Regions from separate parts of the Actinomadura sp. NEAU-AAG7 genome, predicted to be linked through region 2. Evidence: predicted binding sites of a transcription regulator. Region 2 holds the regulator's gene; each other region holds the start of a gene.
What was found. The regulator HrcA, encoded in region 2, represses chaperone genes, less so after heat shock. The targets are predictions, from matches to a motif close to TTGGCACTCTCNNNNNGAGAGTGCCAA.
Positions count from the first base shown of each region.

Region 1 (5,072 bases), on a different contig from region 2:
GACCACCGGCACTTCCGGCCATCTGCACGGCGGCACATCAGCGCTCCGAATCATCGCCCCACCGGCCCATCGGCGCGTTTGCGCGTTGGCGCGTCGACACACCAGGGCGCCAGCCCACCCAAGCACTGGGCCACCAGGCCATCGGCACTTCCGGCCATCTGCACACCGGCACATCGGGGCTTCGAATGATCCGCGCACCAGCCCATCGACGCGTTGGGGCATTGGGGCGCCGGCCCCATCGAAGCACCGGGTCGACAGGCCACCGGGCTATCGGCGCTTCGGGCCATCTGCACAGCCACGCATCGGCGCACCACCCCATCGGCCCATCGGCGCTCCGGAGCGTCAACACACCGGGGTACCGGGCCGCCTGCACAGCGGCGCGCCGAACCATCGGCACACCGATGCGTCAACACTTCAGGGCACCGGGCCACCGACTCGGGGTCGGAGCGTTAGCAGGCCCGGTGGGGCTACGCCTGGGGCGTGCCTCACCGGGCCTGAACGCGGAGCGTTGTGACGCTCGCGCGAGCCCGGCCCGAAGGGACGAGCCGCCGCGAGGCGGGCCCCCTGGGCCGAGATCACGATGAACTCGGAATGGACCTGCTCAGAAGTCCATGCCGCCGGCGTCGGGCATGCCGCCCGCGGGAGCCGGGTTCTTCTCGGGCTTCTCGGCGATGACGGCCTCGGTGGTCAGGAACAGCGCGGCGATCGACGAGGCGTTCTGCAGCGCGGACCGGGTCACCTTGGCCGGGTCGAGGATGCCCGACTCGAACATGTTGACGTAGTCGCCGGTGGCGGCGTTCAGGCCCTCGCCCGGGGTGAGCGAGCGGACCTTCTCCACCACGACGCCGCCCTCAAGGCCGGCGTTGACGGCGATCTGCTTCAGCGGCTCCTCCAGAGCGCGCTTGACGATGTTGGCACCGGTGGCCTCGTCGCCCGCGAGCTCCAGCTTGTCGAACGCCTTGGTGCCGGCCTGCAGCAGCGCGACGCCGCCACCGGGGACGATGCCCTCCTCGACCGCGGCCTTGGCGTTGCGGACGGCGTCCTCGATGCGGTGCTTGCGCTCCTTGAGCTCCACCTCGGTCGCGGCGCCGGCCTTGATGACCGCGACACCGCCCGCGAGCTTGGCCAGGCGCTCCTGGAGCTTCTCGCGGTCGTAGTCGGAGTCGGTGTTGTCGATCTCGGTGCGGATCTGGTTGACCCGGCCCGCGATCTCGTTGGCGTCACCGGCGCCGTCCACGATCGTGGTCTCGTCCTTGGCGATGACGATCTTGCGCGCGCGGCCGAGCATGTCGACGCTGGTGTTCTCCAGCTTGAGGCCGACGTCCTCGCTGATGACCTGGCCGCCGGTGAGGACGGCGATGTCGTTCAGCATGGCCTTGCGGCGGTCGCCGAAGCCAGGGGCCTTGACGGCCACGGACTTGAAGATGCCGCGGATCTTGTTGACGATCAGCGTGGCCAGGGCCTCCGCCTCGACGTCCTCCGCGATGATCAGCAGCGACTTGCCGGACTGCATGACGCCCTCAAGGACGGGCAGCAGGTCCTTGTTGGCCGACACCTTGCCCTGAACGATCAGGATGTACGGGTCTTCGAGAACCGCCTCCATCCGCTCGGGGTCGGTCACGAAGTAGTGCGAGATGTAGCCCTTGTCGAAGCGCATGCCCTCGGTCAGTTCGAGCTCCAGACCGAAGGTCTGGCTCTCCTCGACCGTGATGACGCCTTCCTTGCCGACCTTGTCCATCGCCTCGGCGATCATCTCGCCGATCTGCGGGTCGCCGGCGGAGATGGAGGCGGTCGAAGCGATCTGCTCCTTGGTCTCCACGTCCTTGGCGAGCTTGGACAGCTCCTCGCTCACCCGCTCGACCGCGGCCTCGATGCCCCGCTTGAGGGACATCGGGTTCGCCCCGGCCGCCACGTTCCGCAGGCCCTCGCGCACCAGCGCCTGGGCCAGGACGGTCGCGGTGGTGGTGCCGTCACCGGCGACGTCGTCGGTCTTCTTGGCTACTTCCTTGACGAGCTCGGCGCCGATCTTCTCCCAGGCGTCCTCAAGCTCGATCTCCTTGGCGATCGACACACCGTCGTTGGTGATCGTGGGGGCGCCCCACTTCTTCTCCAACACGACGTTGCGGCCCTTGGGACCAAGGGTCACCTTCACGGCGTCGGCGAGCTGGTTCATGCCGCGCTCAAGACCCCGGCGGGCCTCCTCGTCGAACGCGATCATCTTTGCAGCCATAGGCTCCAGTCCTCCCGGAACAAGGTGGCTAAAAAAGGATCGAGCCGACGCCCGCGACGGACGGCCCCCGCCGACGGCTGCCATTCCGCCGCCGAACTGAGGCCTCATCGCCCCGACCCAGACTGTGAAGCTGTCACTCTCCACAGTAGAGTGCCAACCGTTTTTTAGCACTCTACCCCGCCGAGTGCAAGCGCCACACCTCACCGCCGGGGACAGGTCGATCTACCTGACCCAAGTCGGCCTCACCTGCGATGGCGCCTCATCAAGCCTGGTCAGACGTGTCGAGCCAGAGCCCGATACCGGGGTGACCGTGCCGCGGCCTGCTTCACGGACGGTGACGGCGTTCGGGCCGGGGGCGAGGAGCGGCCGCCGAGGACGGCGTCCTGGACGACCGCGCTGACCCCTGGTCGACTCCCCGGCGGCCCTGAATCCGGGTGATGAGAACGATGCCTAGGCGGGCGTCGATGTCATTGGCGGCCTGAAGGTGGATGCCGAGCATGCGCCGGTGTCGACGGTTGTTCAGGATTCTGAGCCCTGCTGTTGGCGGGCGCGTTCTGCTTGCGCGCGTTCAAGGTAGGTGAGCCGCCAGTGCTTGGGGAGAAGACGCTGCCTGGTCCAACGTCCGCGCCTGCTCCACTGGAGGGCCAGGGTCCCTTGGCCGGGCGGTAATGTTCGCGCGTGGGCGGCTAGCGCTTCGAGGAACGAGAACGTTCCCGCCGAGGGATTCAATTCCTGCTCGCGGACGATGTAGGGGGCGATGGCATCCCACACCGCGGTGACGCGGCGCCGAACCAGGGCGAGCACCTCGCGCTCGTTGAGAATGCCCAGCCCCACCAGGGTCGCGAAGTCCATGTAGTGGTAGACGATGTCATAAACGGCCTCTTGCGCATCCTCGGGGAGGCCGCTGAGGCCGAGGTCGGGAGAGTGCTCCTGAGCGAGGCGTCGACAGACGTACTCGTAGCGCTTGTGGAACGCGGGCGATCGATATTCTGAGAGAAGGTTGAGGAGCGCGGATGACGCGTTGGCCCTCTCTTGCAGGAGGGACTGCCGAAGGGCGATCAGGGTCGAGAGAATCAACGCGCAGGCGGCGATGATGAGGGCCGCGACGTTCAAGAGGGTCGACAAACCGGTAGCACCTGCTTCCGAGGGGCCGTCCGCGCGTGGCTGCTCCGCGCGGCCTGGGGCGATTGTGGATTGCCTCCCGCGGTGTCGTCACGATGGGGGAAGTCGCTGACCGTTCCCGAACTTGGACGGTGACCGGCTCCGCACGGTTTCTGGCCGACGCGACCGATACTCGATCCGCGCGGCGCCGGGCGCGGCGGCACGAGCGGCAGCCGGGCTTCGACCTAGTCCCGGGACCAGTAGTGGTCCATGTCGGGCGGGTCGTTTTCAGGGGGTGGTTCTTCGCTCCGGCGGGCGCGCCATGAATTGCGCAGGATTATCGCAGTGATCATTATGAGGCTGCCGCCTACCGCGAAGACGCCTATCCGTACGCAGGTCGGTTCGCCCAGTCCGGCGGCCGCTCCCGCCGCGTAGCCGAGGGCGAAGAGGAAAAGGAGAATCAGCGTCCAGATGAGGAGTTCTGCCATGACGAGCAGGACCTGCATGCTCTGACGCTACGCATCCCGTCACGGGACCCCTCACGGGCGGGACACCGCCCTACTACGAGGCCAGGCCGGTCGGGCGGTAGAGGACGAGGGGGAGCACCTCCTGTTCCAGGCGGCGGGACAGGCGCAGGCGGTAGCGCGCCTCCAGGCGGTCGCGGGCGCGGATGTAATGGGTCGCCGCCTCTTCCAGAGTGGGCGGGATGGAATGGACGCCCAGCGGTTCCAGAATGTGCAGGCTCATGCGGAGGAGTTCGCCTCGGACGCGGTCCTTCATTCCATGGCGGCGTTTGCTGACGAGCCACAGCGACCAGTCCCAGAAATGGGCGTCCATGGCGGCGAGGGTGTCGGGACCCGCGCGCCAGGGCGGGTTGGAGCGGCGCGGGACGTCCGGGAAGAGCAGATCGACCTTGGTGGGGCCGGGGAAGATCAGGAGGTAGCCCGCGACGTCGCCGAGGCGGTCCCACTGGGCGGCGAGCGGACGCCAGGGCGCGACGAGGGCGGGCAGGTCGGAGGCGATGCGGCCGAAGTCGTCGGCGGTGACGTGGTAGTCCCAGTCGGACAGTTCGGTCGCGGTGCCGCGCGCCCGGGAGCCGACGAGCTCGATCCGGCGCACCGTGGGGTGCGCCAGGATCGAGCCCTCGATGTCGTCAGCTATGCCCATGCTGGGGCTTTACCCGGGTTCAGCAGGGGAAAAGCCCCGGTCATCAGCCGCCCGCGACGGCGGGGATGATCGAGATCTGGGCGCCGTCGGGGGTGGTGGTGTCGAGGCCCTCGGCGAACCGGACGTCCTCGTCCCCCACGTAGACGTTCACGAAGCGGCGGATCTTGCCGGAGTCGTCGAGGATGCGGGCGGAGATGCCGGGGTAGCCGGCCTCCAGGTCGGCGACGACCGCGCGGAGGGTGTCGCCCTCGGCCTTCACCTCCGCCTCACCGCCGGTGTAGGTCCGCAGGATCGTCGGGATGCGGACGGACACGCTGCTCATGTACTGGCTCCTTCGTTGTCTGGCGCGGTCGGCGGCTTGCAGGTCAGGCGAGGCCCGCGGCGCGGAACGCCTCCAGGGTCGGGGCGATGTTCGCCGACGGCCGGGCGACGGGCGCGACGGCGTCCAGGGTCTTCAGCCCGTCACCGGAGTTGATGATGACGGTCTCGGCGGACGGGTCGAGCGCGCCGCTCTCCACCAGTTTGCCCAGCGTGGCGACCGTGACGCCACCCGCGGTCTCACCGAAGATGCCCT
Region 1 covers NZ_JAHFZY010000001.1:2,037,750-2,042,821, reverse strand. Annotated here, with positions in the region: gene groL (chaperonin GroEL) at 602-2,230, opposite strand; gene KLI87_RS09380 (DUF4760 domain-containing protein) at 2,750-3,355, opposite strand; gene KLI87_RS09375 (hypothetical protein) at 3,577-3,837, opposite strand; gene KLI87_RS09370 (hypothetical protein) at 3,893-4,498, opposite strand; gene KLI87_RS09365 (MoaD/ThiS family protein) at 4,542-4,820, opposite strand; gene thrC (threonine synthase) at 4,864-5,072, opposite strand, start outside.
Region 1: the regulator HrcA is predicted to act here: its motif matches at 2,361-2,387, upstream of groL (chaperonin GroEL).

Region 2 (5,072 bases):
CTGCGCGAGGCCGGGTTCACGCGCGTCTCCTACGGCATGCAGAGCGCGCGCGAGCACGTCCTGGCCGTGCTGGAGCGGAGCCACACCCCCGGCCGCGTCCCCGAGGTCGTCGGCTGGACGCGCGAGGCCGGCTTCGAGCACATCAACCTGGACCTCATCTACGGGACGCCGGGGGAGACCGACGACGACTGGCGCGCGTCCCTGGAGGCGGCGCTGGAGGCCGAGCCCGACCACGTCTCCGCCTACGCGCTGATCGTCGAGGACGGCACGCGCCTGGCCGCCCAGGTGCGCCGCGGCGAGCTGACCCCGCCCGACGACGACGCCATGGCCGACCGCTACCTCATCGCCGACGAGCTGCTCGGCGCGCACGGGCTGCGCTGGTACGAGATCTCCAACTGGGCCACCGGCCCGGAGGCGGCGTGCCGCCACAACCTCCTGTACTGGACGGGGGCGGACTGGTGGGGCGTCGGCCCCGGCGCGCACAGCCACGTCGGCGGCACGCGCTGGTGGAACGTCAAGCACCCCGCCGCGCACGCCGCCCGCCTCGCCGAGGGGACGACCCCGGCGCACGCGCGCGAGGTGCTGGACGCGGCCGACCGCCGCATCGAGCGGATCATGCTGGAGCTGCGGCTCGCGGAGGGCTGCCCGGTGGACCTGCTGGACGAGCGGGCCGCCCGCCGCGCCGTCGCGGACGGCCTGCTGGAGCCCGCGCCCTTCGATGGCGGCCGCGCCGTCCTGACCCTGCGCGGCCGCCTGCTCGCCGACGCCGTCGTCCGCGACCTGACCTGACCTGACTCTCGGGCAACCGCGCGAACGCCTCAGGTGACCATCGGCCAGGCCATGAACGAGGGGTAGCGGTACCACTCGCCCCGGTTGCCCGCGACGCCCGCCAGGATCAGGAAGATGATCTCCGCGACGGCCTGCACGAAGATCGTGACGAACCCGATCAGCACGAACATCAGCACGAAGTTGATCATGAGGTAGACGAACTGGGTGATCGCGAAGTTGAGGCCCTGCGCGCCGTGGTGCCGCAGGAACGGCGAGGTGTCCTTCTTGATCAGGAAGACCAGCAGCGGGGCGATGAAGCCCAGCAGGAACTGGCCGATGTGGGTCATCAGCGCCCACGTCCGCTCATCGGAGGTCGTCGTCCCGGGCGCGCCGGGAGGCCCGTACGGCTGGACCTGCCCGCCGTAGCCCGGCTGCTGCCCGTACCCGCCCTGGCCGTAGCCGGGCTGCTGCCCATATCCCTGGGACGGTGCCCCGTAGCCCGGTTGCCCGTACCCGGGCTGCTGCTGGTACCCCTGCTGGCCGTAGCCCTGCTGCCCGTAGTCCTGCTGCCCGTACCCGGATTGGCCGTACCCGGATTGGCCGTAGCCCTGCTGCCCGGCTCCGGGCTGGGTGTCCCAGCCCGGCGGCCCCTGCGGAGGCTGGTGCCCCTGGCCGCCCGGCTGCTCGGGTTGCCCGTGCGTCATCGCGGTGCTCCTTACCGGCACCGCCCGTCGGACGGGCCGTGGTCAGAAGGCGGTCACGAAGTCGATGAGTTCCTCTACGCGTCCGAGCAGGGCCGGTTCGAGGTCGGTGTAGGTGTCGACCGAGCGGAGTATCCGCTTCCAACCGGCACCCACGTCGTCCCCCCAGCCGAGCTCGGCGAGAACCCCTTCCTTCCAGGGTACGCCGCGAGGGATGCGCGGCCAGGCGGAAATGCCCACGGCGGCGGGCTTGACGGCCTCCCAGACGTCGATGAAGGGGTGCCCGGTGACGAGGACGTGCGGGGAGGTGACCCGCGCGGCGATCCGGCTCTCCTTGGACCCCTCGACGAGATGGTCGACGAGGACGCCGAGCCGCCGCCCCTCGCCCGGGGCGAACTCCTCGACGATGGCGGGCAGGTCGTCCACGCCCTCCAGGTACTCCACGACGACGCCCTCGACCCGGAGGTCGTGCCCCCAGATCTTCTCCACCAGCTCCGCGTCGTGGACGCCCTCCACGTAGATGCGGCTCTCCTTGGCCACCTTGGCCCGCGCCCCGCGCACCGCGATCGAACCGGACGCCGACCGGGCGGGCCCCGCCGCCCCCGCCTCCGGGGCGGCGGGACGGACGAGCGTCACCGGCTTCCCGTCGATGAGGAACCCCGACTTGGTGAGCGGGAACACCCGCCGCTTGCCGAACCGGTCCTCCAGTGTGACGCCGAACTTGTCGCAGCCGACGACCGCGCCGCAGAAACCGCTGCCGGGGTCCTCGGCCACGAGGCCGGGTTCGGCCGGAATCTCGGGTATCTGGCCTTTGCGGGGCCGTCGCCAGTCGCCGGACAGCACGTCGTTTCCGTAGTTCTTACTCCGCACGGTTCCGCACATTAACCGGAAGGATAAGATCGCGCAGCCGTCCGGAAGCGTGCCGCCGCTCCTTCCCCGGCCCGCCGCGGGGGCACGGCGGGGGAAGTCGCGGGGGACGCGGGGGCCGCGGCCTCTGCAGTCCGGCGCCTCCGGGCCGTACACTTGGCACTCGGAAGTACGGAGTGCCAGCGGTGCAGGCCGGTGGCGAGTGACGAATGGGGCCCGCGGCGGGGAGCGCGGCAGGGGATGAAGGAGGTGACCAGGTGTTGGACGACCGGAAACTCGCGGTCCTGCGCGCCATAGTCGAGGACTACGTCTCCACGAACGAGCCGGTGGGCTCCAAGGCCCTGGTGGACCGGCACAACCTCGGCGTGTCCTCGGCCACCATCCGCAACGACATGGCCGTGCTGGAGGAGCAGGGGTACATAGCCCAGCCGCACACGAGCGCGGGCCGCGTCCCGACCGACAAGGGCTACCGGCTGTTCGTCGACCGGCTGTCGACGATCAAGCCGCTGTCGGTCGCCGAGCGCCGCGCGATCGAGACGTTCCTGTCGGGCGCCTACGACCTCGACGACGTCGTCGGCCGGACGGTGCGGCTCCTCGCGCAGCTCACCCGGCAGGTCGCGGTCGTGCAGTACCCGTCGCTGACCCGCTCGTCGGTGCGGCACGTGGAGCTGGTCCCGGTCGCCGAGGGGCGGCTGCTGCTCGTCCTGATCACCAACACGGGACGGGTGGAGCAGCGGGTCATCGAGACCCACGGCGGGGTCTCCGAGGAATCGATCGGCCACCTGCGGGCGTTGCTCAACACATGCCTGGACGGCCTCGGGCTCGGCGACGTGCCCACCGCGATCGCGGACCTCCCCGACAAGGTGGGCGCCGACGACCGGCCGCTGGCGGCGTCGGTGCTGTCGGTGCTGCTGGAGACGCTCGTCGACAAGCACGAGGAGAAGATCGTCTTCGCGGGGGCGGCGAACCTCGCCGCCGTGGACTTCTCGCAGAGCCTGCGGGACGTGCTGGTGGCGCTGGAGGAGCAGGTGGTCCTCATGCGGCTGCTCGGCGAGACCGGCGACTCCTCTACCCTTACGGTGCGGATCGGCACCGAGAACCCCGACGAGGGGCTCCGATCGACCTCGGTCGTCGCCGCCGACTACGGCGTGGGCGACCTCACCTTGGCCCGGCTCGGAGTGCTCGGGCCGACACGCATGGATTACCCCGGCACGATGGGAGCGGTACGGGCAGTGGCACGCTACGTGGGTCAGATCCTGGCGGGGTCGTAAGTGGCCAACGACTACTACGCGACCCTGGGCGTCCGCCGCGACGCCAGCGCCGACGAGGTCAAGAAGGCCTACCGCCGCCTCGCGCGCGAGCTCCACCCGGACGTCAACCCGGACCCGGAGACGCAGGAGAGGTTCAAGGAGATCACCCAGGCCTACGAGGTGCTCTCCGACCCGAAGAAGCGCGAGATGTACGACCTCGGCGCGGACCCGTTCGCGTCCGGCGGGGCCGGCGCGGGCGCGGGCGGCTTCGGCGGCGCCGGGTTCCCCTTCAGCGACATCATGGACGCCTTCTTCGGCACCGCCGCCTCGCGCGGCCCCCGGTCGCGGGCCAGGCGCGGGCGCAACGCCACGCTGCGGGTCGAGCTCGACCTCGCGGAGACGGCGTTCGGCACGACCCGCGAGCTGTCGATCGACACCGCGGTCGCCTGCACGGCCTGCGAGGGCTCCGGCTGCGCGCCGGGCACCCACCCCGAGTCGTGCGAGACGTGCCACGGCCGGGGCGAGGTGCAGCAGGTGCAGCGCTCGTTCCTCGGCCAGGTCATGACGGCCCGGCCCTGCCCGGCCTGCGGCGGCTTCGGCTCGGTGATCCGCAACCCGTGCGCCGAGTGCTCGGGCGACGGCCGGGTCCGCACGCGCCGCACGGTCAAGGTGAAGATCCCGGCGGGCGTCGAGAACGGCATCCACATCCAGCTCGCGGGGGAGGGCGAGGTCGGCCCCGGCGGCGGCCCGCCCGGCGACCTGTTCCTGGAGATCGTGGAGAAGGCCCACCCGATCTTCGAGCGGGAGGGCGACGACCTGCACTGCACGGTCGAGATCCCGATGACGGCCGCCGCGCTCGGCACCAGCGTCACGGTCGAGACGCTGGACGCCGCCGAGGGCGTCGACATCAAGCCGGGCACGCAGTCCGGGCAGGTCATCACGCTGTACGGGCGCGGCGTCCGGCACCTGAACGAGAGCGGCCGCGGCGACCTGATGATCCACGTGAACGTGGAGACCCCCGGCCGGCTCGACGAGGAGCAGGAGGAGCTGCTGCGGCGGCTCGCCAAGCTCCGCGGCGAGGAGCGCCCGCCCGGCAAGTTCGCCCCCGGGCAGCGCGGCATGTTCTCCCGCATCAGGGACGTGTTCAACCAGCATTGAAGCGCCGCCGTGGCGGCCTACCACGAGGGCCGCCACGGCGATTCGGGGGGAGCGCGATGAGTCCGCCGGTGTTCCTCGCCGCGTCCGCGGCGCTGGAGGGCGACCGGGTCCTGCTGGACGGGCCGGAGGGGCGGCACGCCGCGACCGTCCGGCGGCTGCGGCCCGGTGAGCGCGTCGACCTGACCGACGGCGCGGGCCTGCTGGCCGAGTGCGTCGTCGCCGCCGCCGACCGCGCGTCCCTCACGCTGGACGTCGTGGCGCGGCACCGCGAGCCGCCGCCCGCGCCCCGCCTCGTCGTCGTCCAGGCGCTGCCGAAGGGCGACCGGGG
Region 2 covers NZ_JAHFZY010000003.1:123,042-128,113, forward strand. Annotated here, with positions in the region: gene hemW (radical SAM family heme chaperone HemW) at 1-789, shown strand, start outside; gene KLI87_RS15160 (DUF4870 domain-containing protein) at 819-1,472, opposite strand; gene KLI87_RS15165 (DUF3097 domain-containing protein) at 1,515-2,339, opposite strand; gene hrcA (heat-inducible transcriptional repressor HrcA) at 2,594-3,607, shown strand; gene dnaJ (molecular chaperone DnaJ) at 3,608-4,744, shown strand; gene KLI87_RS15180 (16S rRNA (uracil(1498)-N(3))-methyltransferase) at 4,801-5,072, shown strand, end outside.

Region 3 (5,072 bases), on a different contig from region 2:
CAGCTCAACCTCGTCGCGATCGTGCGGGACAACGTCACGGCGGCCGTCCTGGGACGCGAAGTGCAGAATATTGTGAACGGGGTAAATCCGCAGGTCAGACGTCGATAGCGGGCACCTGCGACATCACGTCCCTCAACCACAAGTGTGCGATACGGCCATGAATATGTAGAATTCCTAAACGTTCAACTTTGACGACCCCGAAGGGTGGGATGTGCACCTCGACATCTGGCTACTCCTCGGGGCCGTGCTCGTACTCAGCGCAATCGTGGCAGTCAGGCTGTCACACCAGGCGGGGCTTCCCACCCTCCTGGCGTACATGGGCCTCGGCCTGCTCGTTGGCGAGTCCGGTCCCCTCCACATCAACTTCGACAACGCCGAGCTCGCCGAGACGCTCGGCCTCGCCGCCCTCGTCCTGATCCTGGCCGAAGGCGGCGTCACCACGAACTGGCGGCAGGTCCGCCCGTCGGTGCCCGCGGCGCTCAGCGTGTCCACGATCGGCACGCTGATCAGCATCCTCGTCGTCGCGCTCGCCGCCATGTGGCTCATCGACCTCGACTGGCGCCCCGCGTTCCTGCTGGCCGCGGTGCTCGCCCCGACCGACGCGGCCGCCGTGTTCTCGGTGCTGCGCCGCCTCCCGCTGCCCGCCAGGCTGAGCGGCCTGCTGGAGGCCGAGTCCGGCTTCAACGACGCACCCGTCGTGATCATCGTGGTCACGCTCAGCGCGCACGCGAGCGTCCCGAACCCCGCCGAACTGCTCGCCGTGATGGTCTACGAGCTGATCGCCGGCGGGGTGATCGGCCTGATCATCGGCTGGCTCGGCGCCCAGGCGCTGCGCCGCATCGCGCTGCCCGCGTCCGGCCTCTACCCCATCGCCGTCCTGTCGCTCTCCGTCGGCAGCTACGGCGCGGCCACGCTGCTGCACTCCAGCGGGTTCCTCGCGGTGTACGTCAGCGCGCTCGTCCTGGGGAACGCCAGGCTTCCGCACCGTCCCGCCACGCGCGGCTTCGCGGAGGGCATCGGCTGGCTCGCCCAGATCGGCCTGTTCGTCATGCTCGGCCTGCTCGCCTCACCCGGCGACCTCCCCGGCCAGATCGCCCCGGCGCTCGTCATCGGGTTCGTCCTGCTGCTCATCGCGCGGCCGGTATCGGTCTTCCTGTCGACGATCGGGTTCCGGCTCTCCTGGGGGGAGAAGGTCTTCGCGTCCTGGGCCGGGCTCCGGGGCGCGGTCCCGATCGTCCTGGCCACGATCCCCATGGTGCAGGACGTCCCGGACGCCGACCGCCTCTTCTCCATCGTCTTCACCATCGTCGTCGTGTTCACGCTCCTCCAGGGCCCGACGCTGCCCCTGGTCGCGCGCTGGTGCGGGCTCAAGAGCGACGAACAGACACGCGAACTGGACGTGGAAGCGGCGCCCCTGGAAGAACTCCACGCGGACCTGCTGGAGGTCCGGATCCCCCCCGACTCCCGGCTGAGCGGCGTGGAGATATTCGAGCTCCGGCTGCCCGCCGGCGCGTCCGTCACCCTGGTCGTCCGGAACGGGGCGAGTTTCGTCCCCGAACCCACGACGCGCCTGGAAGCAGGGGACACGCTCCTGGTCGTGACCACCGACACCGTGCGGGACACCACCGAACGCCGCCTGCGCGCCGTCAGCCGCCAGGGCAGGCTGGCCGGCTGGTTCGGCGAGACGGGCGTGTGATCCGGTCTCGGCCGCGGGACGCGAGGAGGGCCTCCGGCCGGAGGCGGGAACAGGCCGGGGGCGAATCCCGTTCCATGCATGGGTACCATTAGCAGTCGTTCAAAGTGAGTGCCAGCCCGGCTCTCCCCCGGGCTGAGTCAGCGAGGAGGAACCGTGCCGACGTATCAGTACGTTTGCACCGAGTGCGGCGAGCCTCTTGAGGTCGTGCAGAAGTTCAGCGACGACGCGCTGACCGAATGCCCGGCCTGCGACGGCAAGCTGCGCAAGGTCTTCTCCGCCGCGGGGATCATCTTCAAGGGTTCGGGCTTCTACCGGACGGACAGCCGCGGCTCCGGCAAGACCGCCACCGTGGGCTCCTCGTCCGGAGGGTCCTCCTCGAACGGCGCCTCGGACGGGTCGAACGGCTCGGGCGGCTCCGGCGATTCGGCCAAGTCCGACTCGTCGTCGAAGTCGTCGAGCGACTCCTCGTCCTCGGGCACGTCGTCGAAGCCGGCCGCGAAGTCCTCCTCGTCCGAGAAGGTCGCCTGACCCGCCAGGCCGCGAGACCTGGGCACCAGCCGCGCCACCCGCTCCCGGGCGGCGCGGCTTGACGGCGTCGCCGACGTCCCCGCGCCTGCGGGACACCCCCGGCGGCGGCCCGGAAGCTCCCTCAGCCCCTTCTGAACACCGCCGCTGAATCGCGACCCTACGGCGACCGATTCGGCGGCCTACGCGCGTCCCTGCGACCGCTCGGCGTGCCCTGTACCCGAGAACGAGGACCCGCCCCGGCTCCTCCTCCATGCGGGCAGGCGCCTCCCGGACGACATACATCTCAAGGGGTAGGTCCCCCTAACCTCCTGCCCCGCGTGAGGTAGAGCGGTTCCCGTCTTCTGCCCGACGCGCAACCGCACCCTTTGCATCGAACATTGATGCGAAGGACGGGACGGACCTTGGGGGCGGACGGCATGGAACCGGACGGCGCGACGAGCAGCACATCCTGTCGGTTGACCTGGACGGCATCCGCGGAGCCGGTCCCCACCCCCGCACACCGCGACCGCGTCGCGGTTTGACAAAGCTCTATTTTCGAGAGACTCTTAACACGAGAAGCTCGCCATCGACGGACTTCCCCTAATTCGCGATACTACTTGACATCTCTCTCCAGGCGAGACATCGTTTCCGTTGCGACGCGATATATCTCGTTACCCCCCGGACGGAATGAGAAAAACATGAGCGCACAGAGCCCGGCTCCCCCCAGATCCCTGGGCCACCGCCTGGCCGGAATGATCGCCGGACGGCGCAGCAAGTGGGCCGTCCTCGGCCTGTGGGTCGTGCTGCTGGCCGCCCTCGGGCCCCTGGCGGGCAAGCTGGCCGACGTCCAGGAGAACGACGCGGCGTCCTGGCTGCCCGGTGGCGCCGAGTCCACGCAGGTCATCGAACTGCAAGAGCAGTTCCGCAAGGACGAGACGATCCTCGCCGTCGTCGTCTACGAGCGTCCCGCGGGCATCACCGCCGCGGACAAGGCGAAGGCCGCCTCCGACCTGGCCGGGCTTGAGCATCTGCCGGGAGCGCAGAAGGCGCAGGGACCGTTCCCGTCCAAGGACGGCAAGGCCCTGCAGACCCTCGTGCCCCTCACCGACGAGGACCTGACCGGCGCCGTCGACGGCGCGCGCGACATCGCCAAGCGGGGACCGCCCGGACTGGAGGCGCACGTCACCGGCCCCGGGGGCAGCGGCGCCGACATGTTCGAGGTCTTCAAGAGCCTGGACGGCTTCCTGCTCATGGCCGCCGGGATCGTCGTGATCGTCCTGCTGCTGATCATCTACCGCAGCCCGATGCTGTGGTTCGTCCCCGTGCTGAGCGCGGTGTTCGCGCTGGGGCTCGCCCAGTCGGTCGTCTACCTGCTGGCCAAGAACGCGGGCCTGACCGTGAACGGCCAGAGCGCGGGCGTCCTCACCGTCCTGGTCTTCGGCGTCGCCACCGACTACGCGCTCCTGCTCGTCGCCCGCTACCGCGAGGAACTGCACCGCCACGAGGACCGGCACGAGGCCATGGCCTACGCGCTGCACCGCGCCGCCCCGGCCATCATCGCCTCCGCCGCGACCGTCGCGGTCGGGCTGCTGTGCCTGCTGCTCGCCGACATGAACTCCACCGCGGGCATGGGCCCGGTCGCCGCCGCCGGCGTCCTCACGGCGCTCGCCGCCATGGTGACCCTGCTGCCGGCCCTCCTGGTCATCTTCGGACGCTGGCTGTTCTGGCCCCTCGTCCCCCGCTACGACGAGAAGTACCTCCGGCCCGAGGCGTACGAGTCGGAGCACGGCATCTGGAACCGGGTCTCCGGGCTGGTCGGCAAGCACCCGCGCGCGCTCTGGGCCGTCACCGCCGTGGGCCTGTTCGCCCTCACCTTCGGCCTGGGCTCGCTCAACGCGAACGGGCTCTCGGACGCGGGCCAGTTCACCGGACGCCCCGACTCCATCGTCGGCGCGGAGGTCGTCTCCCGCCACTACCCGGCGGGCTCCGGCGCCCCGGCCGTCGTCATCGGCAAGGCGTCCGCCGCGGCCCCGCTCGGCGCCGCCATCCAGAAGACCCAGGGCATCGCCGAACTGGGCCGCCCCGTCACCGCGAACGGCCTCGTCCAGTACGAGGCGACCATGCGCCACTCCGCCGACAGCCAGGCCGCGAAGGACACGATCGACCGGCTGCGGGAAGCGGTCCACTCCGTCCCGTCCGCGGACGGGAAGGTCGGCGGCACCACCGCCACCTCCCTGGACATCAGCCGGGCCTCCACCCGGGACAACAAGGTCATCATCCCGATCGTCCTGGCCGTGGTGTTCCTGATCCTCATCCTGCTGCTGCGCGCGCTGGTCGCGCCGCTGCTGATGATGGCCACCGTCGTCCTGTCGTTCCTCGCCTCGCTCGGCGCGTGCGCCCTGATCTTCCAGCACGGCTTCGGCTACGAGGGCACCGACTCCGGCTTCCCCCTGCTGGCCTTCATCTTCCTGGTCGCGCTGGGGGTCGACTACAACATCTTCCTCATGCACCGCGTCCGTGAGGAGTCCGAGGCGCTCGGCACGCGCCGCGGCATCCAGCGCGGGCTGGCCGTCACCGGCGGCGTCATCACCTCCGCCGGGCTGGTCCTGGCCGCGACCTTCGCCGCCCTGGCCACGCTGCCGCTGGTGTCCATGGCCGAGATGGGCTTCGTGGTCGCCTTCGGCGTCCTGCTCGACACGCTGATCGTCCGGTCCCTGCTGCTGCCCGCCCTGTCCTACGACATCGGACGGCGCATCTGGACCCCGGGCCGCCTCGCCAAGCACGACCCCGCCCACGCGGAGTCGAAGGTCCTGGACCCGGTCGGCTGACCGTAGAACAACCTGGAAGGGCCCGGCCGCATGGCTGGGCC
Region 3 covers NZ_JAHFZY010000008.1:125,445-130,516, forward strand. Annotated here, with positions in the region: gene KLI87_RS32840 (2-hydroxyacid dehydrogenase) at 1-108, shown strand, start outside; gene KLI87_RS32845 (potassium/proton antiporter) at 212-1,696, shown strand; gene KLI87_RS32850 (FmdB family zinc ribbon protein) at 1,850-2,224, shown strand; gene KLI87_RS32855 (MMPL family transporter) at 2,902-5,031, shown strand.
Region 3: the regulator HrcA is predicted to act here: its motif matches at 1,785-1,811, upstream of KLI87_RS32850 (FmdB family zinc ribbon protein).